DNA from 4 places in the Streptomyces sp. NA04227 genome. Region 2 is predicted to be linked to each of the others. Evidence: riboswitches for the same ligand, from Rfam matches in the RefSeq annotation. Region 2 holds a riboswitch; each other region holds the start of a gene.
What was found. A riboswitch is a leader RNA that binds a small molecule or an ion and turns the genes downstream of it on or off. The one in region 2 is predicted to bind cobalamin.
Positions count from the first base shown of each region.

Region 1: another riboswitch for cobalamin. It lies ahead of HUT18_RS04755 (cobalamin biosynthesis protein); the one in region 2 lies ahead of HUT18_RS25020 (ribonucleoside-diphosphate reductase subunit alpha).
Region 3: another riboswitch for cobalamin. It lies ahead of cobN (cobaltochelatase subunit CobN); the one in region 2 lies ahead of HUT18_RS25020 (ribonucleoside-diphosphate reductase subunit alpha).
Region 4: another riboswitch for cobalamin. It lies ahead of metE (5-methyltetrahydropteroyltriglutamate--homocysteine S-methyltransferase); the one in region 2 lies ahead of HUT18_RS25020 (ribonucleoside-diphosphate reductase subunit alpha).

Region 1 is NZ_CP054918.1:1,157,173-1,161,871, forward strand. Features, by position in the region: gene HUT18_RS04735 (class II aldolase/adducin family protein) at 1-343, opposite strand, end outside; gene HUT18_RS04740 (lysozyme) at 712-1,317, shown strand; gene HUT18_RS04745 (inorganic phosphate transporter) at 1,553-2,776, shown strand; gene HUT18_RS04750 (hypothetical protein) at 2,787-3,008, shown strand; cobalamin riboswitch at 3,257-3,413, shown strand; gene HUT18_RS04755 (cobalamin biosynthesis protein) at 3,597-4,541, shown strand; gene HUT18_RS04760 (cobyric acid synthase) at 4,538-4,699, shown strand, end outside.
Region 2 is NZ_CP054918.1:5,863,659-5,868,357, reverse strand. Features, by position in the region: gene HUT18_RS25025 (ribonucleotide-diphosphate reductase subunit beta) at 1-416, opposite strand, end outside; gene HUT18_RS25020 (ribonucleoside-diphosphate reductase subunit alpha) at 416-2,791, opposite strand; cobalamin riboswitch at 2,914-3,043, opposite strand; gene mctP (monocarboxylate uptake permease MctP) at 3,184-4,699, opposite strand, start outside.
Region 3 is NZ_CP054918.1:5,746,860-5,751,558, reverse strand. Features, by position in the region: partial or broken gene HUT18_RS24530 (cobalamin biosynthesis protein CobG) at 145-1,473, opposite strand; cobalamin riboswitch at 1,820-1,948, shown strand; gene cobN (cobaltochelatase subunit CobN) at 1,981-4,699, shown strand, end outside.
Region 4 is NZ_CP054918.1:2,174,540-2,179,238, forward strand. Features, by position in the region: gene HUT18_RS09020 (cation-translocating P-type ATPase) at 156-2,414, shown strand; cobalamin riboswitch at 2,514-2,734, shown strand; gene metE (5-methyltetrahydropteroyltriglutamate--homocysteine S-methyltransferase) at 2,904-4,699, shown strand, end outside.

The DNA.
Region 1 (4,699 bases), 4.7 Mb from region 2:
CGGGCACCAGCGTGGAGACGGCGGTCGCGTGTACGGCGTGGGTGTGGACCACGGCCGCCGCGTCGGTGGCCCGGTAGACGGACAGGTGCATGGGCAGTTCGCTGGTCGGCTTCAGCGCGCCGAACAGGCGGTGCCCGTCCAGGTCCACCCCGAGGGCGTCGGCCGGGGTCAGCCTGTCGTACGGAACGCCGCTCGGGGTGACGAGCACGGTGCCGCCGATGCGCACCGACACATTGCCGGAGGTGCCGACCACCAGGCCGTCCGCCACCGAGCGCCGGGCCGTGGCGACCAGCTCGTCCCAGGCCTGTTCCCGCGTCTCCCTGTCCAGGGGGGTGCTCTCCATGACGGCGATCCTGCCAGCGGTCCGAGCCGACGCCGCACGTGCCGCCCGCGGACGTGCGACACGCCCGCCGCGCCGGCCTCACCCCCGGGCTCCCCCACCCCGCCATGTCCGCTATGCACCTATTCACCCGATTGGTGAATATTCGTCAGATAGGCATGTTAATACGCAAAATCAGCACATTCCGGAGCTAGCCTCACGGTGTTTTGTCCTGCACATCGCGACCCGGGGGCAACATGGCTCACGCTCCGCAACTCAACCGCCGCCGCGCCCGCCTCATTTCGGTGGCCGTGGCTTCCCTCGCCCTCACGGGCACGACTCTCGCCACGAGCTCGGAGGCCGTGGCAGTGGCGAAACCACGGGGCCACGACGTGTCCTCGCACCAGGGGAAAATCAACTGGTCGCAGGCGAAGAAGAACGGCGCCCGGTTCGTCTACATCAAGGCCACCGAGGCCACGAACTACCGCAACCCGTACTTCGCAAGCCAGTACAACGGCTCGTACCGCGCGGGCATCATCCGGGGCGCGTACCACTTCGCGCTCCCGAACAAGTCGTCCGGCAAGACCCAGGCGCAGTACTTCCTCAAGCACGGCGGGAAGTGGAGCCCGGACGGCAAGACCCTGCCGCCCGCGCTCGACATCGAGCACAACCCCTACGGGGCCAACTGCTACGGCATGAGCCCCCGCTCGATGGTCAACTGGATCCAGTCCTTCAGTGACGAGGTGAAGCGGGTCACCAAGCGCCGCCCGGTGATCTACACCAGCACGAAGTGGTGGAACGCCTGCACGGGCAAGAGCCGCGCGTTCGCCAAGTCGCACCCGCTGTGGCTGGCGAACTGGTCCTCGTCCCCCGGCCCGATGCCCGCGGGCTGGTCGTTCCAGACCTTCTGGCAGCACTCCACCAAGGGCAAACTGCCCGGCGACCAGAACGTCTTCAACGGAGCCATGTCCCAGCTGAACAGGTTCGCGTCCCGATAGCGGCCGCGACCGCCGCCCCGCCGCCCGCACCCCCGCGGGCGGCGGGGCGGAGCCATCGGTTCCGCCCCGCGGCCGCGGATACGGACGGGGACAACGGTGCCGGTGGGCGGCGGGTTGTACGCGGACACGCCGGACGTGCGACAGTGACACTTCGAAGCCCTGGTTAGTTCATGTTCCGTTCACCCAGGTTGCTTACGTTCATCGCGCCAATGTCGCCGAACCGAAGTCTGGGTTAATGGAAAACTTCACCCTTCTGCTCGGGGTAGTGATCGTCACCGCCCTCGCGTTCGACTTCACCAACGGATTCCACGACACAGCCAACGCGATGGCGACGACCATCTCGACCGGCGCACTGAAGCCCAAGACCGCGGTGGCGATGTCCGCCGTACTGAATCTCGTGGGCGCCTTCCTCTCCGTGGAGGTCGCCAAGACGATTTCCGGCGGGATGATCGACGAGAGCGGCATCCAGACCGAGGTGATCTTCGCCGCACTGGTCGGCGCCATCCTCTGGAATCTCGTGACCTGGCTACTGGGACTGCCGTCGAGTTCCTCGCACGCCCTGTTCGGTGGCCTCATCGGCGCCGCCGTGATGTCCGCCGGCTGGTCCTCCGTCAACGGCTCGACGGTGGTCACCAAGGTGCTGCTGCCCGCCGTGGCCGCCCCGCTGGTCGCCGGAATCGCCGCGGCGCTCGCGACCCGGCTCACCTACCGGCTCGGCTCCAGGACCGACGAGAAGGCGACCGCGAAGGGCTACCGCGCCGGGCAGATCGCCTCGGCCGGACTCGTCTCGCTCGCCCACGGCACCAACGACGCGCAGAAGACGATGGGCATCATCACGCTCGCGCTCGTCACCGGCGGCGTGCTGTCCCCCGGCTCCAACCCGCCGGTCTGGGTGATCACCTCCGCGGGTATCGCCATCGCGCTCGGCACCTACCTCGGCGGCTGGCGCATCATCCGCACCATGGGCAAGGGCCTGACCGACCTCGCTCCGCCGCAGGGCTTCGCCGCCCAGACCAGCGCCGCGACGGTCATCCTCGCCTCCTCGCACCTGGGCTTCTCGCTGTCCACCACGCAGTCCTGCTCCGGCGCCGTGATGGGCGCGGGCCTGGGCCGCAAGGGCGGCGTGGTCCGCTGGTCGACCGCGACCCGGATGTTCATCGCCTGGGGTCTGACCCTCCCGGCCGCAGGTCTCGTCGCCGCCGGTGCACAGCTGCTGACCGAGCAGGGCGACTGGGGCACCGTGCTGACCGGCGTCCTCCTGGTCGCGGGCTCCGCCGCCATCTGGCTGCTGTCCCGCCGCCGCCCGGTCGACCACCACAACGTCAACGACGTCGACGGCGCCGAGGAGCCCGCCGGAGTCGTGACCACCGCGGTCGCCGCCGTCGCGCCGCCGCCCACCGGTACCGCCGGTACCGCCAACTCCACGAGCCCGGCGCAGGCCGAGCCCGCCCGCGCCTGAGGAGCCCCGTATGGACATCGACTGGGCCGCTCTCGGTTCCGTCTTCGGAGTCAGCCTGGTGGTGACCGTCGCCCTGGTCGGCGTGTTCACCCTCGGCATCGTCTCGCTGGCCCGGCGCGAAGCCGCCGTGGCGCAGAGCGAGTCCGCCGCGCTCGCCACCACCGGAGCCTGTGTCTGCTTCGCGCTCTGCGTGGGGGCCGTCGGCTACGGAATCCAGCTCATCGTCGCCTGACCCGCCCGCCGGTACGCCCGCGTGGGCGGACCGTCGAACGACCGGTACGCCGGTGCGCCGCGGAACCTCGAACGGGTCCCGCGGCGCACCGGCGTATCCGTGTGCAATGCCCCCACTTCAACGCGCCCCGCAGGGCGACGCGCACGCCCCTCGGCACGGCGCGCGGAGGCGGACTGTGGGGATCGGCACACTCTCCCCGCCCAGGTCAGCGGCCAGTTGACGGGTGTGGCGGCGCGTGGTGGACTGCCGGAGCCGAAATGTACGGCGGAAGAGAGGAAGCCGGTGCGAATCCGGCGCGGTCCCGCCACTGTCACCGGGGAGCGGTCCCCACACCGGAAGTCACGCCCCCCCGCAGGGGGTTGGAAGGCCGGGGACACCGCGGATCCGGGAGCCAGGAGACTCTCCCCGTCGTCCCGTCGAACCAGGGCGCGGACCCTGAGTGAGGACATGTGACGATGCCGGGCTGCCCGCCTGTCGAACCCTGCCATGCCGAGGACCGAGCGCCCGCGCACACGCGCCGCTCGGTGCCCCGCGCTCCCGGCAGCACCCCCACGCACCGTTCCGCGGGCGGATCGGCGGTCTGAACTCATGGGTGCCGAGCGAGACTTCGCTTGCGGCGCCGCCGCCGGACTCCTCGGCGACCTGATGTTCGGCGATCCTCGCCGAGGCCATCCGGTCGCCGTGTTCGGGCGTGCGGCGACCGCCGTGGAACGCGGGTTGTGGCGCGATCACCGGGGCTGGGGCGCGCTCTACACCGCCCTGTGCGTCTCGGGCGCCGTGGGCGCCGGAGCGCTCGCCGCGCGCGCGGTGCGCAACTTCCCCGTGGGCGCCGTGGCGTTGACGGCCACCGCCACCTGGGCCGTGGTCGGCGGCACCTCGCTGGCCCGTGAGGCGCAGGCGATCGGCGACGCCCTGGAGTCGGGCGACGTGAGCGCCGCCCGCGCCCGGCTGCCCCATCTGTGCGGGCGCGATCCACAGGCACTCGACGAGGCGGGCCTGGCCCGCGCCGTCGTGGAATCGGTGGCCGAGAACACCTCGGACGCGGTGGTGGGCGCCCTGGTCTGGGGCGCCCTGGCCGGGGTCCCCGGACTGCTCGGCTTCCGCGCGGTGAACACGCTGGACGCGATGGTCGGTCACAAGTCCCCCCGGCACCTGCGGTTCGGCTGGGCCTCCGCCCGCCTCGACGACCTCGCCGGAGCGCCCGGTGCGCGGCTCACCGCCGTACTCGCCGTGTGCGCCGGAGACGATCCGCGCGCGGCACTGCGGGCCTGGCGCGAGGACGCCCAGCGGCATCCGAGCCCCAACGCGGGCCCCGTGGAAGCCTCGTTCGCGGGCGCGCTCGGCGTCCGTCTCGGCGGCACGCTGTCCTACGCGGGCCGGGTCGAGCACCGGCCGGTACTCAACGGCGAGGGCCGGGACGTACGACCGGCCGACATCGCGCGGGCGGTACGGCTCTCGCGCCGTGTGACGGCGCTGGCGTTCGGAGTGTGCGCGGTGGCCGGACTGCTGCGCCGCCGGAAGGGTGTGCGATGACGACGGCCGGACGCGGCGGACTGCTGGTCGCGGGGACGACCTCGGACGCCGGCAAGAGTGTGGTGACGGCGGGCATCTGCCGCTGGCTGGTGCGCCGCGGGGTGAAGGTGGCGCCGTTCAAGGGCCAGAACATGTCGCTCAACTCCTTTGTGACCAGG
Region 2 (4,699 bases):
TCGAGCAGCGTCAGATAGAACTGGACGTGCACGGCCTCCTCGAAGAGCTGACGGCTCAAGTACAGCCGCGCCTCGGGGGAGTTGATGTGCTTGTAGAGCGTCAGGACCAGGTTGTTCGACACGATCGAGTCCCCGGTGGCGAAGAAGGCCACCAGACGGCCGATCAGATGCCGCTCGCCGGGCGAGAGCTTGGCCAGGTCGGCCACGTCCGAGTGGAGGTCGACCTCCTCGACGGTCCAGGTGTTCTTGATCGCGTCGCGGTAGCGCTCGTAGAAGTCCGGGTAGCGCATCGGGCGCAGGGTCAGCTCGAAGCCGGGGTCGAGCAGGTTGCGCGGCCGGTCCGGGTCCGCAGCGGTGGCCGCCGGGGACCCGGCGGAGGCGGCGCTGGGGGCGGAGTCGGGGTGTACGGCGGTCATTACTGGCAGGCCTCGCAGGACTCGGGGCTCTCCAGGGAGCAGGCGATCGCCTCGGCGTCCGGGGCGCTCGCCTGCGCGGGCGGGGTGGCGGTGGCGGGCGCGCTCGCCCGGGCGGCGCGCGCGATCCGGGTCGCGGGGCGCGAACGCAGGTAGTACGTGGTCTTCAGGCCCTGCCGCCAGGCGTAGGCGTACATCGAGGAGAGCTTGCCGATGGTCGGTGTCTCCATGAAGAGATTCAGCGACTGGGACTGGTCCAGGTACGGCGTACGGGCGGCCGCCATGTCGACAAGTCCGCGCTGCGGGATCTCCCAGGCGGTGCGGTACAGGCGCCGCAGCTCCTCGGGGATCCAGGCGAAGTCCTGTACCGAGCCGCCCGCCTCGCGCAGCGCCTCCCGGGTCCGCGCGTCCCAGACACCGAGCTGCTTCAGCTCGTCCACCAGATAGGAGTTGACCTGGAGGAACTCACCGCTGAGGGTCTCGCGCTTGAAGAGGTTGGAGACCTGCGGCTCGATGCACTCGTAGACGCCCGCGATGGAGGCGATGGTCGCGGTGGGAGCGATCGCGAGCAGCAGCGAGTTGCGCATGCCGGTGCGGGCGATACGGGCGCGGAGCGCGGCCCAGCGCTCCGGCCAGTGGTGCTCGGCCGCGTAGTGGTCGGGGTGCAGGACCCCGCGTGCGGTACGGGTCTTCTCCCAGGCGGGCAACGGGCCGTTCTTCTCGGCGAGTTCGGCCGAGGTCTCGTAGGCGGTGAGCATGATGCGCTCGGCGATCCGGGTGGAGAGCTCCCGTGCCTCGGCCGAGTCGAAGGGCAGCCGCAGCCGGAAGAAGACGTCCTGCAGGCCCATCACGCCCAGACCCACCGGGCGCCAGCGGGCGTTGGACCGGCCCGCCTGCTCGGTCGGATAGAAGTTGATGTCGATGACCCGGTCCAGGAACGTGACCGCGGTGCGCACCGTCGCGTCGAGCCGCTCCCAGTCGATGCCGTCCCCGGTCACCAGGGCGCCGAGGTTCACCGAGCCGAGATTGCACACGGCCGTCTCGCCGTCGTCGGTGACCTCCAGGATCTCCGTGCAGAGGTTGGAGGAGTGCACCGTGTGGCCGGGCTCGGCGGTCTGGTTGGCGGTGCGGTTGGCGGCGTCCTTGAAGGTGATCCAGCCGTTGCCGGTCTGCGCCAGGGTCCGCATCATCCGCCCGTACAACTCCCGCGCGGGCAGCGTCCGTTGGGCGAGGCCCGCGGCCTCGGCCCGGCGGTAGGCGGCGTCGAACTCCGCGCCCCACAGGTCGACGAGCTCCGGGGTGTCCGAGGGCGAGAACAGCGACCACTCGGCATCCGCCTCGACGCGGCGCATGAACTCGTCGGGGATCCAGTGCGCCAGGTTCAGGTTGTGGGTGCGGCGCGCGTCCTCGCCGGTGTTGTCGCGCAGTTCGAGGAACTCCTCCAGGTCCGCGTGCCAGGTCTCCAGGTACACGGCCGCCGCGCCCTTGCGCCGCCCGCCCTGGTTCACGGCGGCCACCGAGGCGTCCAGCGTCTTCAGGAACGGCACGATGCCGCCGGAGTGGCCGTTGGTCCCGCGGATCAGCGAACCGCGGGCGCGGATACGGGAGTACGAGAGGCCGATGCCGCCCGCGTGCTTGGAGAGCCGGGCCACCTGGTGGTAGCGGTCGTAGATCGAGTCGAGCTCGTCCTGCGGGGAGTCGAGCAGATAGCAGGAGGACATCTGCGGGTGGCGGGTGCCGGAGTTGAACAGGGTGGGGGAGGAGGGCAGGTACTCCAGGCGGCTCATCAGCCGGTACAGCGCGGCCACTTCGGCCAGCGCCGCCTCGCCGCCCTCCTCGGGGGCCAGGCCGCAGGCGACCCGCAGCAGGAAGTGCTGCGGGGTCTCGGTCACCCGGCGGCTCAGCGGGTGGCGCAGCAGATAGCGGCTGTGCAGGGTGCGCAGGCCGAAGTAGCCGAAGCGGTCGTCCGCCTCGGTGTCGATCAGGGCGTCCAGGCGCGCCGCGTGCGCCGCGACGAACGCGGCCGTGGTGTCGGCGATCAGGCCCTCGCGGTGCCCGGTGGCGATCGAGCCGGAGAAGTCGTGCACGCCCGCGCTCGCCGCCTCGTCCCGGATGGCCAGGGTGAGCAGCCGGGCCGCCAGCTTCGAGTACACCGGGTCCTCGGAGATCAGCCCGGCCGCCGACTCCGTTGCCAGCGCGCGCAGTTCGGCCTCGTCGGCGGTGGCCGAGCGCCCGCGCAGCGCGGCGGCGGCCACCCGTCCGGCGTCGGCGTCGGGGAGGTCGGCGGTCAGCCGGGTCAGGGTACGCAGCAGGCCCGCACCGGGTCCCTCGGCCTCGCTGTGAGTCGCAGTCGCCTCATGGGCGGGCGCGATGGTCACGTGTCACTCTCCCTCGCTCGACGGAACCCGCGCAGGAGGGAGCACACGTCTGCCGGGTCACACGGCAGTACGCGTCCTTCGCCCTGTCCGCGGGGCCGGGACGTCTGGCACCCGGAACAGGGCGCGCCGGGTGCGCCGTCGGCAGGTCCTCGGACTCACGGGCAGGTGGAAACGGCCCGTTCACCGTTGCGGGACAGTTCCGGATTCGCACCGGATTCCCCTGCGATGACAGCGAGCATGAGCATACATGTGGTGGGTGCCTGCTGGAGAACACCCCATATCTTGTGGTGTGTTGGACGCGGGGTGTCGGAGCACTGTGCAAGGTGCGGTATACGCCGACGGGCCGCCGGATGGCTCCGGCGGCCCGTCGGGTACTGCTCGCTGCGCTCCGCTCAGTGCGCCGAGCCCGCGGTGGCGGGCGGCAGTTCGCGCTCCACGCCCGGGTCGCCCGCGTCCGCGGTGTAGTCCTCGGGCGAGGTCTCGTCGACGCCCTCGGGCGCCTTCAGGGCCCGCATCACAAGGGTCAGGACCACCGTCACCACGACGTTCAGGACGAACGCGGTGAGACCGATGTACCCGATCTCGCCGATGCCGGGGATCTCCTTCGAGGAGCCGCCGAAGTGCTTCTGCGTCGGGCTCGCCACACCGTACGCGGCGATCGTCCCGTAGAGCATGCCCACGGCCCAGCCCGCGATCAGCGCCCAGCGGTGGAACCAGCGCGTGAACAGGCCGCCGACCAGGGCCGGGAAGGTCTGCAGGATCCAGATGCCGCCCAGGAGCTGGAAGTTGATCGCGACGGTCTTGTCCATGCCGAGCACGAAGACCAGCGCACCGACCTTCACGAGCAGTGAGACCAGCTTGGAGACCTTGGTCTCCTGCTCGGGGGTCGCGTCGGGCTTGAGGAAGTCCTTGTAGATGTTGCGCGTGAACAGGTTGGCCGCGGCGATCGACATGATGGCCGCGGGCACCAGCGCGCCGATGCCGATGGCCGCGAAGGCGACGCCGGTGAACCAGTCCGGGAACATGTCCTCGAAGAGCTGCGGGATCGCCAGCTGCCCGTTGTCCACCTTGACTCCGGCCGCGATCGCCATGAAGCCGAGCAGCGCGAGCAGGCCCAGCATCAGCGAGTACAGCGGCAGGATCGTGGTGTTGCGGCGGATCACCTCACGGCTGCGCGAGGACAGCGTGGCCGTGATCGAGTGCGGATACATGAACAGCGCGAGCGCCGAACCGAGCGCGAGTGTGGCGTACGTCCACTGCCCGGCCTCGCCCGGGACCAGGCCCGCCACGGGCTTGCCCGCCGCCTCGTTGCTCGCGTTGAACTTGTCCCCGGCCGCGGCGAAGATGTCGTCGAAGCCGCCGAGCTTGATCGGGATGTAGATCACGGCGACCGCGATCACCAGGTAGATCAGGGTGTCCTTGACGAAGGCGATCAGCGCGGGCGCGCGCAGGCCCGAGGAGTAGGTGTACGCGGCCAGTACACCGAAGGCGATCAGCAGCGGCAGGTCCTTGATGAACCAGTTGGTGCCCTCGCCGCCGCCGATGCCCATCACGTCCAGGACGGCCTGGATGCCCACCAGTTGGAGGGCGATGTACGGCATCGTGGCGAGGATGCCGGTGACCGCGACGGCCAGCGACAGACCGCGCGAGCCGAAGCGGCCGCGCACGAAGTCCGAGGTGGTGACGTAGCCGTGCTTGTGCGAGACCGACCACAGGCGGGGCAGGAAGGTGAAGATCAGCGGGTACACCAGGATCGTGTACGGCACCGCGAAGAAGCCGGCCGCGCCCGCCCCGTAGATCGCCGCGGGTACCGCCACGAAGGTGTACGCCGTGTAGAGGTCGCCGCCGAGCAGGAACCAGGTGACCCAGGTGCCGAACGAGCGTCCGCCCAGGCCCCATTCGTCGAGG
Region 3 (4,699 bases), 120 kb from region 2:
GTCCTCCGGTTTCGTGCCGTTCGCGGTCCCACCGACCGCCCCGGGAGCCTCGTACGCCGGAGCCCCGAACCGCGCGGGCGTGCTCGCTGACGCCTGCTGCGAACTCCCCTGTGTCTCCAGGGCAGTTGAGGCTCCGGCACGCCGTACGGTCACCGTGTACCGGCCGTCGCCCTCCGCGAGTACGTCGACCCAGTCGCCCTGTGGGTGGCCGCAGCGGCGTTCGCAGCCGGACCAGTACACCGGCAGGCCCGGGCCGGGGGCGGGCAGGGCCTCGGCGCGTACGTCGGCGCGGGACTTCGCGCAGCCCGGGCGGCCGGTGCAGGCGCCGACCGGCAGCCAGGGGGAGGCGGCCGAGGTGACCAGTCCCGCGCGGTCCAGGGCGTCGAGGCGTTCCTCGGCGGCGGCGCGGCTGGTGAAGCCGGGTAGCAGCAGGCCGCGCCACGGGGTGAGCCGGATCTCGTCGGCCGGGGCGGGCAGCAGCGCACGCCACTGCGCGACGTCGAGGCGGCCGAGCTTCGCCGTGACCACCACGGTCCGGGTGCCGTCGGGGGCGCGGAGAAGGCCGGGGGAGGGGCGCGGGTCGTGGCCGGGTCGGACTTCCAGATCCGGATGTCGAGCAGCCTGCGCCGGAGCGCCCGAGGCCCGATCCATCCTCCCCGAAAGGCGCCCCGCAGCATTCTCCGCACTCTCCGTGCTATCCGTACCTTCCGTGCTCCCCACGCTCTCCGTAATGCCCGATTCGCCAAGGAATCTAGTGAGTTGGCGGTCGAGTTCCCGGTCGGCCTCGGGGCCCTCCGGCAAGTCCCGTACCCGCCAAGCGCCGTTGCCCGCCTTCTCGGCGGTGGTGAGGAAGGCGCGGGCGGCGGCGAGGGCGGCGCGTGGTGCGTGTGCCGCGGCGATCCGGCGCACCGAGCGGCCGAGACGTACGACCGCCTCGCCCGCCGGAGCTGCGAGCAAGGTCACATCGCCGCCGAGGGTCGCGACATCGCCCCGGCCGTCGTCCAGGGCGAACAGGAAGCGGCCCGAGAGGGCGGTCGTCCACTGCTCGGCGCACAGCAGGCCGTCCAGCTCACGGGCCCACAACTGGACGTGGGCGAAGCCGGTTTGGTCGAGTCCGGCGGCCGGTGAGGCCACGATGTTGCGTACGCGTTCGTGCCGCTCGGAGGGGAGCAGGTCCGCCTCGTGCAGCAGTGCGGCGAGTTCGCCGCCGCAGGTCTCGCCGAGGCCGCGCAGTTCGACGTTGCCGCGCGAGGTGATGCTCAGCCGCCCGTCGGCGAGCCGCTCCGCCGCGTCGGCGAGGGTCTCGGCCTGACGGGACGTCAACAGGCCCCCGGGCAGCCGGAGTCGGGCCAGAAAGCCGTCGTCGGCGCGGTGCAGTCGAAGTGCGCCGGGGCAGGCGTCGCCCCGTTCGCGGGAGGGAGCCCGGCCCGCGACCTCGGAGGGAGTCGAGTGGGGCGGCATGGCGGCGAGCATACCCACGGCCTGCGGCCCCGCCACCGGCGCGAACAGTGATCTGCGCCCCGTTCCCGCCACCGGCTGTCACTGTCTCCGGCACCGTCACGGCCGCCGCGCCCGCGCCGCGCACGCACCCCATCCCGTGCCCGCGCACGCACCCCATCCCCTGCCCGCGCACGCCCCCGCCCCCATGCCCGCGCACGCACCGGCGCCAACGGCGCACGACCCCGGCGGACCCGCCCGTTCCACAAGCCTGCGCGCAAGCCCGCCCGAAAGCCCCTCCGCAAGCACCTCCGTCAGCACCAAAGGTGACGAACGCCCCGCCGACAAGCACCCCCTCCTGCACTTACTATTCCTGCGGCGGGCCAACTGGTCCGTCGACGGCCAGGCCCCGTCCTGTGAGGAAGCCGGTGCGAATCCGGCACGGTCCCGCCACTGTGAGCCCGGTCCCCGGGTGAGTCAGGAACTCTCAGCCGTCCGACAACTGCCCGGGGCGTGGACACCCCGAGGAAGGCCAACGCCCCCATGCCGCACGCGCCCGAGGCTCAGCCCCGCGAGATCCTGCTCCTGTCGACCTCCGACACCGATCTGCTCAGTGCCCGCGCGGCGAACGGCCCGGTGGCCTACCGCTTCGCCAACCCTTCCCGGCTCGCCCTCGACGAACTGCCCGCGCTCCTGGACGGCGCGGACCTCGTCGTCGTACGCCTCCTCGGAGGCATCCGCGCCTGGCAGGAAGGCCTCGACCTGCTGCTCGCCGACGGCCGCCCGGTGATCGTCCTCACCGGTGAACAGGCCCCCGACGCCCAGCTGATGGCCGCCTCCACGGTGCCGGTCGGCATCGCCGCCGAGGCGCACGCCTACCTCGCGCACGGCGGCCCGGCCAACCTGGAGCAGCTCGCCCGCTTCCTCTCCGACACCGTGCTGCTCACCGGCCACGGCTTCGACGCGCCCGCGCCCGCGCCCACCTGGGGGCCGCTGGAGCGCACGGCCCGCATCACCGCCCCCACCGACCACGACGTGCCCACCGTCGCGGTGCTCTACTACCGCGCCCACCACATGAGCGGCAACACCGCCTTCGTGGAGGCGCTGTGCGCCGCCGTCGAGGACGCGGGCGCCCGGGCGCTGCCGCTGTACGTGGCCTCGCTGCGCGCCCCCGAGGCCGAGCTGATCGAGGCCCTCGGCGCGGCCGACGCCATCGTCACCACCGTCCTCGCCGCGGGCGGCACCAAGCCGGCGGCCGCCTCCGCGGGCGGCGACGACGAGTCCTGGGACGCGGGCGCGCTCACCGCCCTGGACGTCCCGATCCTCCAGGCCCTGTGCCTGACCGGCTCGCGCGGCGACTGGGAGGAGAACGACGAGGGCGTCTCGCCGCTGGACGCGGCCAGCCAGATCGCGGTGCCCGAGTTCGACGGCCGCCTGATCACCGTCCCGTTCTCCTTCAAGGAGATCGACGAGGACGGCCTCCCGGCGTACGTACCCGACGCCGAGCGCGCGGCCCGCGTCGCCGGAATCGCCGTACGCCACGCGCGACTTCGGTACGTCCCCGCCGCCGAGAAGCGTCTCGCCCTGGTGCTCTCGGCGTACCCGACCAAGCACTCCCGTATCGGCAACGCGGTCGGTCTGGACACCCCCGCCAGTGCCGTGGCCCTGCTGCGCCGCCTGCGCGCCGAGGGCTACGACTTCGGTCCCGAGGAGGAGATCCCCGGCCTGGTCTCCGGCGACGGCGACGAGCTGATCCGCGCGCTCATCGAGGCGGGCGGCCACGACCAGGACTGGCTCACCGAGGAGCAGCTGGCCCGTAACCCCGTCCGGATCCCGGCGGCCGACTACAAGCGCTGGTACGCGACGCTGCCCGAGGAACTGCGTACCGCGGTCGAGCAGCACTGGGGCCCGCCGCCCGGCGAGATGTTCGTCGACCGCAGCCGCAACCCGGAGGGCGACATCGTGCTCGCCGCGCTGCGCCGCGGCAATCTGCTGATCGTCATCCAGCCCCCGCGCGGCTTCGGCGAGAACCCGATCGCGATCTACCACGACCCCGATCTGCCGCCCAGCCACCACTACTTGGCCGCCTACCGCTGGATGGCCAGCGACCCCGAGGCGGGCGGCTTCGGCGCGCACGCGATGATCCACCTCGGCAAGCACGGCAACCTGGAGTGGCTGCCCGGCAAGAACGCGGGCCTGTCCTCGGCCTGCGCCCCCGACGCCGCACTCGGCGACCTGCCCCTGATCTACCCGTTCCTGGTCAACGACCCGGGCGAGGGCACCCAGGCCAAGCGCCGCGTGCACGCCACCCTCATCGACCACCTGGTCCCGCCGATGGCCCGCGCCGACTCCTACGGAGACATCGCACGCCTGGAGCAACTCCTCGACGAGTACGCCCAGATCAGCTCGATGGACCCGGCCAAGCTGCCCGCCATCCGCGCCCAGATCTGGACCCTCATCCAGGCCGCGAAGCTCGACCACGACCTGGGCCTCGCGGACCGTCCCGACGACGACGGCTTCGACGACTTCCTGCTGCACGTCGACGGCTGGCTGTGCGAGGTCAAGGACGCCCAGATCCGCGACGGACTCCACGTCCTCGGCGCCCCGCCCGCGGGCGCCGACCGCGTCAACCTGGTCCTCGCCGTACTGCGCGCCCGCCAGATCTGGGGCGGCACCACCGCCCTGCCCGGACTGCGCGAGGCGCTCGGCCTGGACGAATCCGCCGCCACCCGCACCACCGCCGACGAGGCCGAGGCCAAGGCGCGCGCCCTGGTCCAGGCCATGGACGACGCCGACTGGGACCCCGCCGCCGTCACGCGGGTCTCCTCCGGACAGGGCGAACAGGTCGCCGCCATTCTGGAGTTCGCCGCTCGCGAGGTCGTCCCGCGCCTGGCCGCGACCACCGACGAACTCGACCACGCAGTCCACGCGCTCGGCGGCGGCTTCGTCCCCGCGGGCCCCTCGGGCTCCCCGCTGCGCGGCCTGGTCAACGTCCTGCCGACCGGCCGCAACTTCTACTCCGTCGACCCCAAGGCCGTCCCCTCCCGCCTCGCCTGGGAGACCGGCCAGGCCCTCGCCGACTCCCTCCTGGAGCGCTACCGCACCGACAACGGTGAATGGCCCACCTCGGTCGGCCTGTCCCTGTGGGGCACCAGCGCGATGCGTACGGCGGGCGACGACGTCGCCGAGGCCCTTGCCCTGCTCGGCATCCGCCCCGTCTGGGACGACGCCTCGCGCCGCGTCACCGGCCTGGAGCCCATCC
Region 4 (4,699 bases), 3.7 Mb from region 2:
GGGGTATTGATGATCCGGCACCAGAGCCGGACTCCGCCATCCGCCCACCCCCGCGAGGAGCAGCAATGACCGCCCCCATCACGCCCGTCACCACCGTCGCCCCCGCCTCCGCCACCGCCACCGACAACGCCCAAGTCGAACTCCTCATCGGCGGTATGACCTGCGCCTCCTGCGCGGCCCGCGTGGAGAAGAAGCTCAACCGCATGGACGGTGTCGAGGCGACCGTCAACTACGCGACCGAGAAGGCCAGGGTCACCTTCGGCGCGGGCACGGCGGTCGAGGATCTGATCGCGACCGTGGAGGCGACGGGGTATACGGCGAAGGAGCCGCCACCGGCGCATCCCGGTCCCGGGCAGGGCCACTTGCCGGGCGCGGACGGCGGTGCGGCGAGGGGCGGCGGCGGGTCGGGGGCCGAGGCCGGGCAGTCCGAGGAGGCCGACGGGCTCGGGCCGCTCCGGCAGCGGCTGACGACCGCGGTCGCGCTCGCGGTGCCGGTGATCGCGATGGCGATGGTGCCGTCCCTGCAGTTCACGTACTGGCAGTGGCTGTCGCTCACGCTCGCCGCGCCGGTCGTCACCTACGCGGCCTGGCCCTTCCACCGTGCGGCCTGGACCAACGCGCGGCACGGCGCCGCCACCATGGACACGCTCATCTCGGTCGGGACCTCGGCCGCCTTCCTCTGGTCGCTGTGGGCCCTGTTCTTCGGGACGGCCGGGGAACCGGGCATGACGCACCCCTTCGAGCTCTCCATCTCCCGTACCGACGGCGCCGGGAACATCTATCTGGAGGCCGCGGCGGGCGTGACCGCCTTCATCCTGGCCGGTCGCTACTTCGAGGCACGCTCCAAGCGCAAGGCGGGAGCCGCGCTGAAGGCGCTCCTGGAACTCGGCGCCAAGGAGGTCGCCGTACTGCGCGACGGCCTCGAGGAGACTGTGCCGGTTGCCGAACTCCGCGTCGGGGACCGCTTCGTGGTCCGCCCCGGCGAGAAGATCGCCACCGACGGCACCGTGGTCGAGGGCGCCTCGGCGGTCGACGCCTCGATGCTCACCGGTGAGTCGGTACCCGTCGAGGTGGCCGTCGGCGACCCGGTCACCGGCGCCACCCTCAACGCGGGCGGGCGCCTGGTCGTCGAAGCCACCCGGATCGGCGCGGACACCCAACTCGCCCGGATGGCACGGATGGTGGAGGACGCGCAGAACGGCAAGGCCGCCGCGCAGCGTCTGGCCGACCGTATCTCGGGGGTCTTCGTGCCCGTCGTGATCGCCCTGGCGCTCGGCACCCTCGGCTTCTGGCTGGGCAACGGCTCGGGACTGACCGCCGCGTTCACCGCCGCCGTGGCGGTACTGATCATCGCCTGCCCCTGCGCCCTGGGCCTGGCCACTCCGACCGCGCTGATGGTCGGCACCGGTCGCGGCGCCCAACTCGGCATACTCATCAAGGGTCCCGAGGTCCTGGAGAGCACCCGCCGGGTCGACACCGTCGTCCTGGACAAGACCGGCACCGTCACCACCGGCCGGATGACCCTCCTCGCCGTGCACACCGCGGGCGGCGTCACGGAGAACGAAGTCCTGCGGCTGGCGGGCGCGTTGGAGCACTCCTCGGAGCACCCCATCGCCCGGGCGGTCGCCCAGGCGGCCACCGAGGCACTCGGCACCCTGCCCACCCCCGAGGACTTCGCCAACATTCCCGGCCTCGGGGTCCAGGGAATCGTCGACGGGCACGCCGTACTCGTGGGCCGCGAAGGCCTGTTGGTGGAGTGGGCGATGGAACTGCCCGCCGAACTAAATGAGTTGAAGCGGCGTGCCGAAAAGGCGGGCCGTTCCGCGATCGCGGTCGCCTGGGACGGCGAGGCCCGTGCCGTGCTCGAAGTCGCCGACGCCGTCAAGGAGTCGAGCCCCGAGGCCATCCGGCGCCTGCGTGCCCTCGGGCTGACCCCGATCCTGCTCACCGGCGACAACCGGGCGGTCGCCGAGTCGGTCGCCGCCGAGGTCGGCATCGAGGAGGTCATCGCCGAGGTGCTGCCGCAGGACAAGGTCGACGTGGTCAAGCGGCTCCAGGCCGAAGGCCGCAGCGTCGCCATGGTCGGCGACGGGGTCAACGACGCCGCCGCGCTCGCCCAGGCCGACCTCGGCCTGGCCATGGGCACCGGCACCGACGCGGCCATCGAGGCGGGCGACCTCACCCTGGTACGGGGCGACCTGCGCGCCGCCGCCGACGCCATCCGGCTCGCCCGGCGCACCCTCGGCACCATCCAGAGCAACCTCTTCTGGGCCTTCGCCTACAACGTCGCGGCGCTTCCGCTCGCCGCCGCCGGACTCCTCAACCCCATGCTCGCCGGGGCCGCGATGGCCTTCTCCTCCGTCTTCGTCGTCGGCAACAGCCTGCGCCTGCGGGGCTTCCAGCCGGTGCGCTGAGCCGCTGCCCGCCTCCGCACGGGGCCGGTGACCTGCTACGGAGCAGGTCACCGGCCCCTGCTGGGTGCCCCGCCCCTGCGCCGCGCCCGGACCCCCTCTAGGCTGACCGGTGCAGTAGGTTCGCCCCGTCCGCCAGACGGGATGCGTCGCAAGAGGGAACCCGGTGGGAATCCGGGACTGCCCCGCAGCGGTGAACAGGAACGACCGCCGTCATACGCACTGGGTCCATGGAGGGCCTGGGAAGCGACGGCCAGTAGGTGTCTCGTGTCCGCGAGACGTGCCCGTGAGTCCGAAGACCTGCCAACTGCCCGCGTGCGGAACCTTCCGTGCGCGGACATCCCGGTGACCTCGAGGGCGGGTCGGCGCACACATCGGACACAGCGACCGTGCTATCGCCGCGCGGGTCCCGGCCGTCCGGTCTGTTGCTCCCTTCGCGCTCTCGTCCCGTTCTCCGGGATCTCAGGGATTCGTCTCGCGAAGGAGATCTCCGTGACAGCCAAGTCCGCAGCCGCGGCGGCACGCGCCACCGTGTACGGCTACCCCCGCCAGGGTGGCAACCGGGACCTGAAGAAGGCCATCGAGGGCTACTGGAAGGGCCGCGTCGGCGCCGACGCCCTCCGGGCGACCGCGGCCGAGCTGCGCCGCACCAACTGGCGGCAACTGACCGAGGCCGGTATCGACGAGGTACCGACCGGCGACTTCTCGTACTACGACCATGTCCTGGACACCACCGTCATGGTGGGCGCGATCCCCGAGCGGCACCGTGAGGCCCTCGACGCGGACGCACTGGACGGGTACTTCGCCATGGCGCGAGGCACCCAGCGGGTCGCACCGCTGGAGATGACCAAGTGGTTCGACACCAACTACCACTATCTGGTCCCGGAGCTGGGCCCGGACACCCGCTTTCGCACCGACTCCCGCAAGCAGGTGGCGGAGCTGACCGAGGCCCTGGAACTGGGCCACACCGCCCGCCCGGTCCTGGTCGGCCCGGTCACCTATCTGCTGCTCGCCAAGCCCGCACCCGGCGTGGCCGAGGACTTCGACCCGCTCACGCTCCTGGACCGCCTGCTGCCCGTGTACGCCGAGGTCCTGGCCGACCTGCGCGCGGCCGGTGCGCGGTGGGTGCAACTGGACGAGCCCGCCCTGGCGCAGGACCGGAGCCCGGCCGAACTGAACGCCGCCGGGCGCGCCTACCGTGAACTGGGCACCCTCACCGACCGTCCCCAGCTGCTCGTCGCCTCCTACTTCGACCGCCTGGGCGCGGCCCTGCCGGTGCTGGCGAAGGCACCGGTCGACGGTCTCGCCCTGGACTTCACCGAGGCCGCCGCCGCCAACCTCGACGACCTCGCCGCGGTGGGCGGGCTGCCCGGCAAGCGGCTGGTCGCCGGTGTCGTGAACGGCCGCAACATCTGGATCAACGACCTGTCCAAGTCCCTTGCCACACTGGGCACTTTGCTCGGTCTGGCCGACCATGTGGATGTCGCCGCCTCCTGCTCGCTGCTGCACGTCCCGCTCGACGCGGCCGTCGAACGCGACATCGATCCGCAGATCCTGCGCTGGCTGGCCTTCGCCCGCCAGAAGAGCGCCGAGGTCGTCGCCCTGGCCAATGGCCTCACCCATGGCACCGGCTCGCTCACCGCGGAACTCTCCGCCAACCGCGCCGCCCTCGCCTCCCGGGCGCAGTCCCCGGTCACCCACGACCCCGCCGTACGCGCCCGGGCCGCCGCGGTCACCGACGCCGACGCCCGCCGCTCCCAGCCGTACGCCCGGCGGGCCGCGGCCCAGCGCGAACGTCTCGGCCTGCCCCTGCTGCCGACCACGACCATCGGTTCCTTCCCGCAGACCGGTGAACTGCGCACCGCGCGGGCGGACTTGCGTACGGGCCGGATCGACACGGCGGCGTACGAGGAGCGCATCGCCGCCGAGATCCGCGAGGTCGTGGCCTTCCAGGAGAAGGCGGGCCTGGACGTCCTGGTGCACGGCGAGCCCGAACGCAACGACATGGTGCAGTACTTCGCCGAGCGGCTCACCGGCTACCTCGCCACCCGGCACGGCTGGGTCCAGTCCTACGGCACCCGCTACGTCCGCCCGCCCGTCCTGGCGGGCGACATCTCCCGCCCCGAGCCCATGACGGTGCGCTGGGCCGAGTACGCCCAGTCGCTCACCGCCCGTCCGGTCAAGGGCATGCTGACCGGGCCGGTCACCATGCTCGCCTGGTCCTTCGTCCGTGACGACCAGCCCCTCGGTGAGACCGCGCGGCAGGTCGCGCTCGCCCTGCGCGACGA